Regions from separate parts of the Undibacterium sp. Ji50W genome, predicted to be linked through region 1. Evidence: predicted binding sites of a transcription regulator. Region 1 holds the regulator's gene; the other holds the start of a gene.
The links. Region 1 encodes sigma-54, which starts transcription at its own class of promoters, with help from an activator protein. Its sites were predicted from a motif close to TGGCANGNAANCTGCTTT; they were not measured.
Positions count from the first base shown of each region.

Region 2: nirB (nitrite reductase large subunit NirB) is a predicted target of sigma-54. The motif match lies at 2,568-2,585, and genes of this name have one in related genera.

Region 1 is NZ_JBMPOX010000024.1:53,316-58,496, forward strand. It holds gene ACO0K9_RS24125 (enoyl-CoA hydratase/isomerase family protein) at 74-1,168, opposite strand; gene ACO0K9_RS24130 (hypothetical protein) at 1,271-1,420, shown strand; gene hpf (ribosome hibernation-promoting factor, HPF/YfiA family) at 1,862-2,209, opposite strand; gene ACO0K9_RS24140 (RNA polymerase factor sigma-54) at 2,319-3,806, opposite strand; gene lptB (LPS export ABC transporter ATP-binding protein) at 3,818-4,570, opposite strand; gene lptA (lipopolysaccharide transport periplasmic protein LptA) at 4,571-5,122, opposite strand; gene lptC (LPS export ABC transporter periplasmic protein LptC) at 5,150-5,181, opposite strand, start outside.
Region 2 is NZ_JBMPOX010000012.1:54,651-59,831, reverse strand. It holds gene nirD (nitrite reductase small subunit NirD) at 1-79, opposite strand, end outside; gene nirB (nitrite reductase large subunit NirB) at 108-2,537, opposite strand; gene ACO0K9_RS17120 (nitrate/nitrite transporter) at 2,908-4,122, shown strand; gene ACO0K9_RS17115 (protein kinase domain-containing protein) at 4,146-5,181, shown strand, end outside.

The DNA.
Region 1 (5,181 bases):
AATTCAAAAGCAATCCCAACTTCAAAACCAACGACAATTCGACCTCTAGTTAAATTGCTTTGGCGGAAGTAATTTATCCCTGCAAAAAGCGCAGCGGATGTGCATGAGTAGGCCACACCTCTGAAAAGAATCCGGACACTTGCTCTGCCGTCACCTCTGCCAGCGTGGCGGGTGACCAGCGTGGTGTGTTGTCTTTGTCCACCACTAAGGCACGCACTCCTTCCAGCACTTCGCCGTGCTTGAAGCAGTGGCGCACCATGTTTCTTTCCATGCGCAGGCAATCGGATACCGTCATGCTGGCGCTGCGTCGTAGTTGCTCCAGTGTGACGGACATCAAAAGTGGGGAACGTTTTTGCATGATGGAAAATGCCTGCTGTGCAAATTCAGATGTGTCTTGCTGCAAGTGTTTGCTGATCTCGATAGCACTGTTTCCGCTGAACAGGGCATCAATGCCTGATCTGTTTGCTGCCAGTTTGCTGTTGCCGGGCAGTGCCTGATCTGCAAAAGGAGCCGCAAATTCGCGGATCGCCGCTCGCACATCCGTGGCGGTATTTTGCTCCAGAAGATGCATCAAGGCGGGCAGTTCTGATGTCGGTATAAATACATCAGCCAGCCCTGCATACAATGCATCTGCTGCGTTGATGATTTCACCGGTCAAGCCCATGTAGGTACCGATTTGCCCCGGTGCACGCGACAGGAAATAACCTCCCCCCACATCCGGGAACAGGCCGATATTCACTTCCGGCATCGCCATCTTGGTACGTTCCGTGACAATGCGCAGGCGGCAGTCATTGCCGGCCTGGGCAATGCCCATGCCACCACCCATGACTACTCCATTCATCAGCGCGATATAGGGCTTGGGGTAAAAATGGATTAAATGATTTAGTGCATATTCTTCAGTAAAAAAGTCTTCCAACAGGGCAGAGTCTCCCATGGGGGTTGCAGTACCCACGTCATAAAAGAAACGTATATCGCCCCCTGCACAAAAAGCCTTTTCGCTACTGCCGTGAATGAACACCGCACGCACATTGGCATCGTCTTGCCAATCCAGCAAAATCGTGGTGAGCGCGCGCACCATCTCCAGCGACAATGAGTTCAGCGCCTTGGGCCGGTCCAGGGTGATATAGCCTATGTTGTTCTTGACAGAAGTGAGGACAAATTCGCTCATGGTCATTGGCTATGCAGTAGAGAATGAAGCTGCTATTTTAGCTTTGTCAGCGATGCGCGTCACGGGATGTATAAGTATATGAGGAAACAGTGCAAGTAAAGCATGCTCCTTGCAGTTGCAGTTGCAGTTGCAGTTGCAGTTGCAGTTGCAGTTGCAGTTGCAGTTGCAGTTGGGTTTGACTTTGGGGTTGTTTTTGAATTTAGCAATTCCGATGTGTCGACGCCGTTTGTGCGGTACAGAAAATGGAAATAGAAGAGCCGATGTTTGAGCGTAGCGAGTTTCGGATCTTCCCATTTTTTGTACCGCACAAACGGGAACCCCGCAGGGGCGACGACGCCTCGGTCGCCTTCTTTTGCTTCCTTTTCTTGGCGAAGCAAGAAAAGGGAGTAGCTGCCGGGCTACCCCCGGCTGGCAATCTTAAATACTGTGGGTAAGTACATAAAAGCTAAACACGTAAAACAATGCCGACCTGACATTAAATCAGACCGTGGTATGCCAAACGTTGCTAGATCGCCGGCCCGCTATATTCCTGCCTACGTAGGAAGGGAAGTAATACCTGTACAGCTTGTCAGAGGGCAATCCATTTAGTGATTTGAATATATGATTTATTTCAAACCATTCACCCAACAAAAAAGGACGCTTTTCGCGTCCTTGTTTTGGATACCCGCAACCCGAAGGCAGGGGTGGTGAGTCTTATGAAGCCGATGCCGGATCAGGTATGTGCTTGATGGCGTCGTGCTGATGGTTTTGTATCTTGTCTTTGTGCTTGATGACCTGGCGATCCAGTTTGTCTACCAGCGTATCGATCGCAGCATACAGATCATGCGCCAGACTTTCTACATGAATATCTTTGCCACTGATATGCAGATTAATGTCGGCTTTGTGTCGTTTTTCCTTTTCCCGGAGCTTGTCCACCGTCAGGATGACGGCGATATCAATGACCTGGTCGAAATGTCGCCTGATACGTTCTAGTTTGGTATGTACATATTCACGAATTGCAGGAGTTACTTCGACGTGATGTCCACTGATGGTGAGATTCATACTGTGCTCCTATAGTGATGTTGCTTGCTGTAACGATAAGCTCATTGCTGTCTTATTGCCTTGAGCTAAATCATATATAGCAATTCAAACTGTGATTACAAGGACTTGCTTACAAAGATTTACGCAAACTCACTGGGGGGATTTTTAGGGCTTCACGGTATTTGGCAACTGTCCGTCGGGCAATTACCATGCCCTGTTCACCCAGCATGTCTGCAATTTTGCTATCAGAGAGTGGGCTTTTCTGGTCTTCTGCTCCTATCAACTGCTTGATGAGTGCGCGTATCGCGGTGGAAGATGCTTCTCCCCCTGTTTCCGTCGCGACATGGCTGCCGAAAAAGTATTTCAACTCAAACATGCCGTGAGGGGTCAGCATGTATTTTTGAGTTGTTACACGTGAGATAGTGCTCTCGTGTAATCCTAGTGTATCAGCAATTTCGCGCAAAACAAGGGGGCGCATGGCGACAGCACCATGTGTGAAAAAATTGCGTTGTCTTTCAACTATTGCTTGTGCAACGCGCAAAATGGTGTCGAAACGTTGCCGCATGTTCTTGATGAGCCAGCGCGCCTCTTGTAGCTGTGAGCCGAGTCCGCCTTCCCCCCGATTTTGCTTCATGATGTTGGCATACATGCTACTGACCCGCAATTTGGGCATGACATCCTGATTCAGCGTGACTTGCCAGCCATTGCCTGATTTTTTGACGATGACGTCTGGTACCACATAATCCGATTCATCGACTGCAAAGTCGATACCCGGACGGGGTTTGCACAGTCTGATGACAGTTTGTGCGTCGCGCAAATCTTCGTCGTCGCAGTCGAGAATTTTCTTGAGTTTGGTGAAGTCTCTTTGTGCAAATAAAGTCAGTTGCGTTTCGACAATCTGCAAGGCCAGCCTGCGTGTCACGAAAGCAATGTTAGGCAGGCGTTTGATTTGCAGGGCCAGGCATTCAGAAGGTGTGCGAGCGCCCACACCGGCCGGGTCGAAGCTCTGCAGCATGTTCAGGGCAAATGCCAGCTCTTCTGGCTCCACGCACAACTCCAGTGGCAGGCTGGCATGGATTTCATCCAGGGTTTCTGTCAGGTAGCCATTGTTGTCAATGGCATCAATCATCAACTCGACCAGGGCGCGGTCACGCAGCTCGCGCAGGTTAAGGCGCATTTGTTCCTGCAGATGTTCACGCAGGGTGATGTGGGCAGCACCCAGTTGCGGGCGGCCATCTTCGTCATCGCTGCTTTTGCTGCCATGATGCACATCATCAAAACTCCAGTCCTCTTCACTGGCGCTGGTGGCTTCGTTGCTGACGGCGCTATCGGCATCACCCTGAACTTCCGTGGTGCTGTTGCTTTCTTCGCGGGATGCAGGGGCTTCCATCCCTGCATCGGCGGCGGTGCTACTGGTATTGATGGCGCCATCGGCCAACAGCCGCACGGCATGGTCCAGTGGATCATCCACACGCTCCAGCATGGGATTTTCGATGAGCAGGGTTTCCAGCTCCTGGTGCAATTCCAATGTGGACAATTGCAGCAAGCGTATAGATTGCTGCAATTGAGGCGTCAATGCCAGATGCTGGGATGTGCGTAGTTGCAGGCTTTGTTTCATGATGATTCCCGTCACATCCGGAAATGTTCTCCCAGATAGACGCGACGCACGGATTCATTTTGTATGATGTCGTCTGGCTTGCCGCTGGCCAGTACAGCGCCCTGATTGATGATGTAGGCATGATCGCAGATGCCCAGGGTTTCACGCACGTTGTGGTCGGTAATCAGCACGCCGATACCGCGCTCCTTGAGGAAGCGCACAATACGCTGGATTTCAATCACGGCTATCGGGTCAACACCGGCAAAGGGTTCATCCAGCAAGACGAAGCGCGGATTAGTGGCGAGGGCGCGGGCAATTTCTACCCGCCGGCGTTCACCGCCTGATAGTGACAGCGCCTGGTTTTCCCTGATCTTTTCAATCTGCAAATCGGCCAGCAAGGCGTTGAGTCTTTTGACAATGGATTTTTCTGAAAGAAATTTTCCATTGGCATCTTTTTGCAATTCCAGTACGGCGCGGATATTGTCTTCTACCGTCAGCTTGCGAAATACAGATGCTTCCTGCGGCAGGTAAGACAAACCCAGCACGGCTCTCTGGTGTATCGGCAGTTGTGAGATATTGACGGCATCGATCGTGATGTCGCCGGCGTCGGATGGTACCAGGCCAACGATCATGTAGAAAGAAGTGGTTTTGCCAGCGCCGTTCGGGCCCAGCAAGCCAACCACTTCGCCGCTTTTCACTTCCAGTGAGACGTCGCGCACCACTTGGCGCGCACCGTAGCGTTTTTGCAATCCCTTGACGAGCAAGGTACTAGGCGTGGCAGTCATTTAATTGGTCTGTTTGGGTTGCAGGGTGATTTTGACGCGGCTAGGACCATCTACATGCTGGCCCGTGGTTGAATTGGTACCGACCGCGATATCATTTTTACTGTCATAGGACAGGTATTCCCCCTCCTGTTCCTGGGTGACTTTCTTGCCTTCCAGGTAGCGAACTTTGGCTTTGGAGATGAACTTGACGATTTCTGTCGTCTGATTGTATTCAGCACGTTCGGCTTCTCCTTCTACCCACAGATCCGTGCCGCCATCACGTTTTTGCCGGAAGCTTATTTTTTTGTTGGCACCGCCAGTCAGCACGACAAATTCATCACCGTTTGGGGCTTCGGTGACGACGGCTTTTTCTGAATTGACGATCAGGGTGCCGCGCACCAGTTGCACGCCTTTGGAGAGGACACGTACGCTGTTTTTTCCGTCTATTTCAGAATAGCCGGCTTCTATTACTGTTTCTTTGAAACTGTCAGCTTTTTCTGCACTTGCAGGCGTGTGTACTAAAGCAAAACAGGCCAGTCCCAGGCATGGGCCAAGGGAGCGTGTCAATTTCATATTTTTCATTGGCAAATATCGCTTTCTCTATTTGGATGGTGTGGAGGGCGCAGATTCAC
Region 2 (5,181 bases), on a different contig from region 1:
TAGCGGCACGGGCCACTACCCGCGCACCCAGTACGGGAATATCTTCAACACGACAAATTACTTGCCAATCCTGACTCATGTTTCTTTTCCTCTCAACTAAAACGGCGTTATGCTGGCAAGCGTTCAAACTGACGCGTATCGACCTGGGCTTTTTCTGGCTCATGCCATGGATCAGACTCACCTTCCAGTGCAAACAGCAGACGCTGATACAGGTCTTTGCGACGCTCGTCATCTTCCAGTATGATTTTCTTTACATAGTCAAGACCGACGCGGGCGAGGTAATGTACGGTACGTTCCAGATACCAGCCTTCTTCACGATACAACTGCAGGAAAGCGCCTGTATATTCCATGACTTCTTCATGGGTTTTCAGTTTGACCAGGAATTCTGCGACTTCGGTTTTGATACCGCCGTTACCGCCTACATAAATTTCCCAACCGGAATCAACACCGATGACACCGACGTCCTTGATACCAGCTTCGGCGCAATTACGCGGGCAGCCAGATACGGCCAGCTTGACCTTGTGCGGCGAATACATGCGTGCCAGTTCACGTTCCAGTTGCTGCCCCATGAGGGTGGAATTTTGGGTACCGAAGCGGCACCATTCACTGCCCACACAAGTTTTCACGGTACGCAGGCCCTTGGCATACGCAAGGCCGGATGGCATGCCCAGATCTTGCCACACGGCGCGCAAGTCTTCTTTCTTGACACCCAGCAAGTCGATACGCTGACCGCCAGTAACCTTGACCGTCGGTATCTTGAATTTATCGACGACATCAGCAATCCTGCGTAATTCGCTGGCATTGGTTTCACCGCCCCACATGCGCGGGATGACGGAGTAAGTACCATCCTTCTGGATATTCGCGTGTGAACGTTCGTTGATGAAACGCGATTGCGGGTCATCCTTGGCTTCACGCGGCCAGGTAGAAATCAAATAATAATTGAGGGCAGGACGGCAACTGGAGCAACCGTTAGGTGTGCGCCAATCCATGAATTCCTGTACGCCAGCGACGGTCAACAGCTTGTTGGCCTTGATGGCATCACGCACTTGCTGATGGCTATGATCAGTACAAGAGCACATGGGTTTGACTTTCGACGCAGTCGAATAATCACCACCGGCAGTAAACATGATGATCTGCTCGACCAGGCCGGTACAGGAACCGCAGGATGCCGATGCCTTGGTATGCTTGCGCACATCATCCAGCGTGAACAAACCTTTTTCCTTGATGGCCTTGACGATGGTGCCCTTGCAGACACCGTTACAGCCACAGACCTCGGCCTCATCCGGCATGCCCGCAGCCTTGGTATGGCCTTCATGGCCAACGTCACCGGTATTCGATTCACCAAACATCAGGGAATCGCGGATTTCGGAAATGTTCTTGCCTTCGCGCAGCAATTTGAAATACCAGCTGCCATCCACGGTGTCGCCATACAGGCAGGCACCGATGAGCTTGTCGTCTTTCACTACCAGCTTCTTGTAGACACCGCCTATGGGGTCGGACAAGATGATTTCTTCGGTATCTTTACCACCCATGAATTCACCGGCAGAAAACAGATCGATACCTGTCACTTTCAGTTTGGTGGATGTGACTGAGCCCTGATAACGACCAATACCAAAATTCGCCAGATGATTGGCGCAGACCTTGGCCATTTCAAACAAAGGTGCAACCAGACCGTACACCGTGCCGCGATGATTGACGCATTCACCAACAGAATAAATGCGCGGGTCATAGGTCTGCATGGTGTCGTTGACGATGATGCCGCGGTTGCAGTACAGGCCGGCAGATTCTGCCAGCGCCGTGTTCGGGCGTATGCCGACAGCCATGACGATCAGTTGTGCCGGGATTTCCAAGCCATCGGTAAAACGTATGGATTTCACATGGCCATTCTCGTCACCGGTAATGGCTTCGGTATTTTTTTCAAGCAGGAAATTCAGGCCACGGTCTTCCAGGGATTTTTGCAGCATCTTGCCGGCAACAGGGTCCAGTTGACGTTCCATCAACCAGCCCGGCAAATGCACGACAGAGACACTCATGCCGCGCATTTTGAGACCATTGGCAGCTTCCAGCCCCAACAGGCCGCCACCGATGACGACGGCGTGCGTATGCTTCTCGGCTGCGTCTATCATGGCATTGGTGTCATGAATATCGCGGTAGGCGATCACGCCCTTGAGGTCTTTGCCAGGTACCGGCAGCATGAAAGGAGTGGAACCAGTCGCCAGCAGCAGGCGGTCGTATTCAGTCTGGGTGCCATCTTCGGCAATCACGATGCGTTTGTGACGATCGATTTTGGTGATTTTTTTACCGAGGTGCAGGGTGATATTATTTTCTTCATACCAATCGACATCATTGAGCATGATGTCCTTGATAGTTTGCTCACCCGCCAGCACCGGCGATAACAGGATGCGGTTGTAATTGGCATAGGGTTCTGCACCAAAAACGGTAATGTCGTACAAATCCGGGGCAATCTTGATCAACTCTTCAAGGGTACGCACACCTGCCATACCATTCCCGACCATCACTAGCTTTAATTTCTTCATGGCTGCTCCTTTACATGTCTCCGCGGTCTATAAGCAAGAGCAATGCCAGTTCGAAATTTCCGGGAAACCAACTTTTCCCGCTTTATACAGTGCGCACCAATATAACCATATATAAAATAGCTTTGCACAGGGAAAACCAACAATTACACAATCCACACGATAAGTAATGCCACTTGCTGAAGCGCCGCATAAAAAACCGGTGTTCCACACAAAATGAACAGGCCAAACTGGTGCACTGCACCATTTAATTTACGCGACGCACGTTTTTCGCGCATTTTGCGCCAAATTTAATAATTGGACGCCGTATATCCTGCACAATTTGATGGCACGGCACTTGCAAGTGGCATCACCGTTCATCATTGGAGCGATCATGCAAAAAACATCATTCTGGAAAGCAGGCCATCCACCAACCCTGTTAGCGGCTTTCTTTTACTTTGACCTGAGTTTCATGGTCTGGGTTCTGTTAGGCCCATTGGCGATACAGATATCCAAAGACCTGGGACTGACAGCAGCACAAAAGGGCCTGATCGTTGCCACGCCTTTGCTGGCTGGTGCACTGTTACGTATCGTGATGGGTATCCTGGTTGATCATCTGAAACCTAAAAAAGCTGGCCTGATAGGTCAGGTTGTGGTGCTGGTTGGTCTGTGCTGGGCCTGGCTGGGCAATATACACAGTTATGAGCAGTTGCTGTTCCTGGGTGTGATCCTGGGCGTGGCCGGTTCTGCCTTTGCCGTTGCGCTGCCGCTGGCGTCACGCTGGTATCCGCCAGAACATCAGGGTACGGCGCTGGGTATTGCTGGCGCGGGCAATTCTGGTACGGCTTTTGCCGCGCTGTTTGCGCCGGCACTAGCCATCGCTTACGGCTGGTCGAATGTGTTTGGACTAGCCCTGATCCCCTTATTGGTGGCACTGATTGTCTACCTGGTTTTTGCCAAGGACGCGCCGGGTGACACACCCAGCAAATCACTGGGTGAATACCTGGCGGTGCTGAAAGACAAGGATGCCTGGTGGTTCATGTTCTTTTATAGCGTGACCTTTGGTGGTTTTTCTGGCCTGGCATCGTCACTGACCATTTATTTCAATACCCAATATGGTTTGTCGCCGGTACAGGCCGGCTATTTCACGGCTGCCTGCGTTTTTGCCGGTTCACTGGTGCGCCCGTTTGGTGGCCGCATTGCTGACCGCATCGGCGGTATCAAGACGCTGTCGGTGATGTATACCATTGCTGCAGCCTTCCTGTTTATTGCTGCGACTGGCTTGCAGTCATCCGTGGCGGCTGTGATTGTCTTTGTGATCGCCATGCTGGCACTGGGTACCGGCAATGGTGCAGTGTTCCAGCTGGTACCACAACGCTTCCGTAAAGAGATGGGCGTCATGACCGGCCTGGTCGGCATGGCCGGCGGCATAGGCGGTTTTTACCTGGCGGCCAGCATGGGTTACTCGCGCCAGATCACCGGCAGTTATCAACTGGGCCTGTCGATTTTTGCCGGCCTGGCCATCGTCGCCCTGCTCGGTTTATCATTGGTCAAGAAACGCTGGCGCACCACCTGGGGTTCTGCCGCCATGACCACTGCAAAAATCTGATCACCTGAAGATCATCCCACACCATGCCTCTTATCGTCACCACCGGCTATCAGTCCGTCGCAGGTATACGCAGTCGTAATGAAGATTTTGTCGGCATGGTGACGCCGGGTGAGCCGGAACTGTCAAGCAAGGGCATGATACTGGCGGTCGCCGATGGCGTATCCGGCAGTGAAGGCGGGCGTGAGGCGGCTGAATATGTGGTACGCGGTTTGCTGACCGATTATTACGCCACCCCGGACACCTGGGAAGTGACCACGGCACTGGAAAAAGTCGTGGTCGCCATGAATAGCTGGGTGCAACAGCAAGGTTCGGTCAGGCGCGAGCTGGCAGGCATGGCCACCACCCTGACCACCCTGGTTTTGCGTGGACGCATGTATTACAGCGCCCATGTCGGCGATACCCGCTGCTATCTGCTGCGTAATGACATTTTGCAGAAACTGACGCAGGACCATGTCTGGGACAGGCCGGAAATGCAGCATGTACTGACGCGTGCAATCGGCCTGGATTCACATCTGGTGATCGACCATGGCATGGGTGAATTGCGTGCCGGCGACGTATTCCTGCTGGCCAGTGACGGCGTCTGGGCAGCCATCAGTGAATATGACCTGAGCGATTTCCTGCGCCAGGTCAGCGCCCAAAGCCTGAGCCCGGAACTAGCCTGCAGCGCATTATGCGAAGCCGCGATGAAGGCCGGCTCACAAGATAATTGCAGCGCCCTGGTGGTGCGTGTGCAAGAACTGCCGGAAGGTGACTTGCGGGATGCCATTACCGAATTGCATGTCTTGCCGGTACCGCCCCGCATGAAGCCCGGCCAGATGCTGGATGGGTATGTGATTGATGAAATCATGCATACCTCGCAGACCACCCTGCTATACCGGGTGACCGATCCGGTACATCATCGCAAGCTGGTGTTGAAGACCCTGCACCCTGACCGTGCCACAGATGCCCAGGAGCGCTCAGCCTTTGCGCATGAAGCCTGGCTGGCGAAACGCGTGGTCGCCCGTTTTTTCCCGCAGGTGATCACACCTGAACAAAGAAATTACCTGTATTACCTGTCCA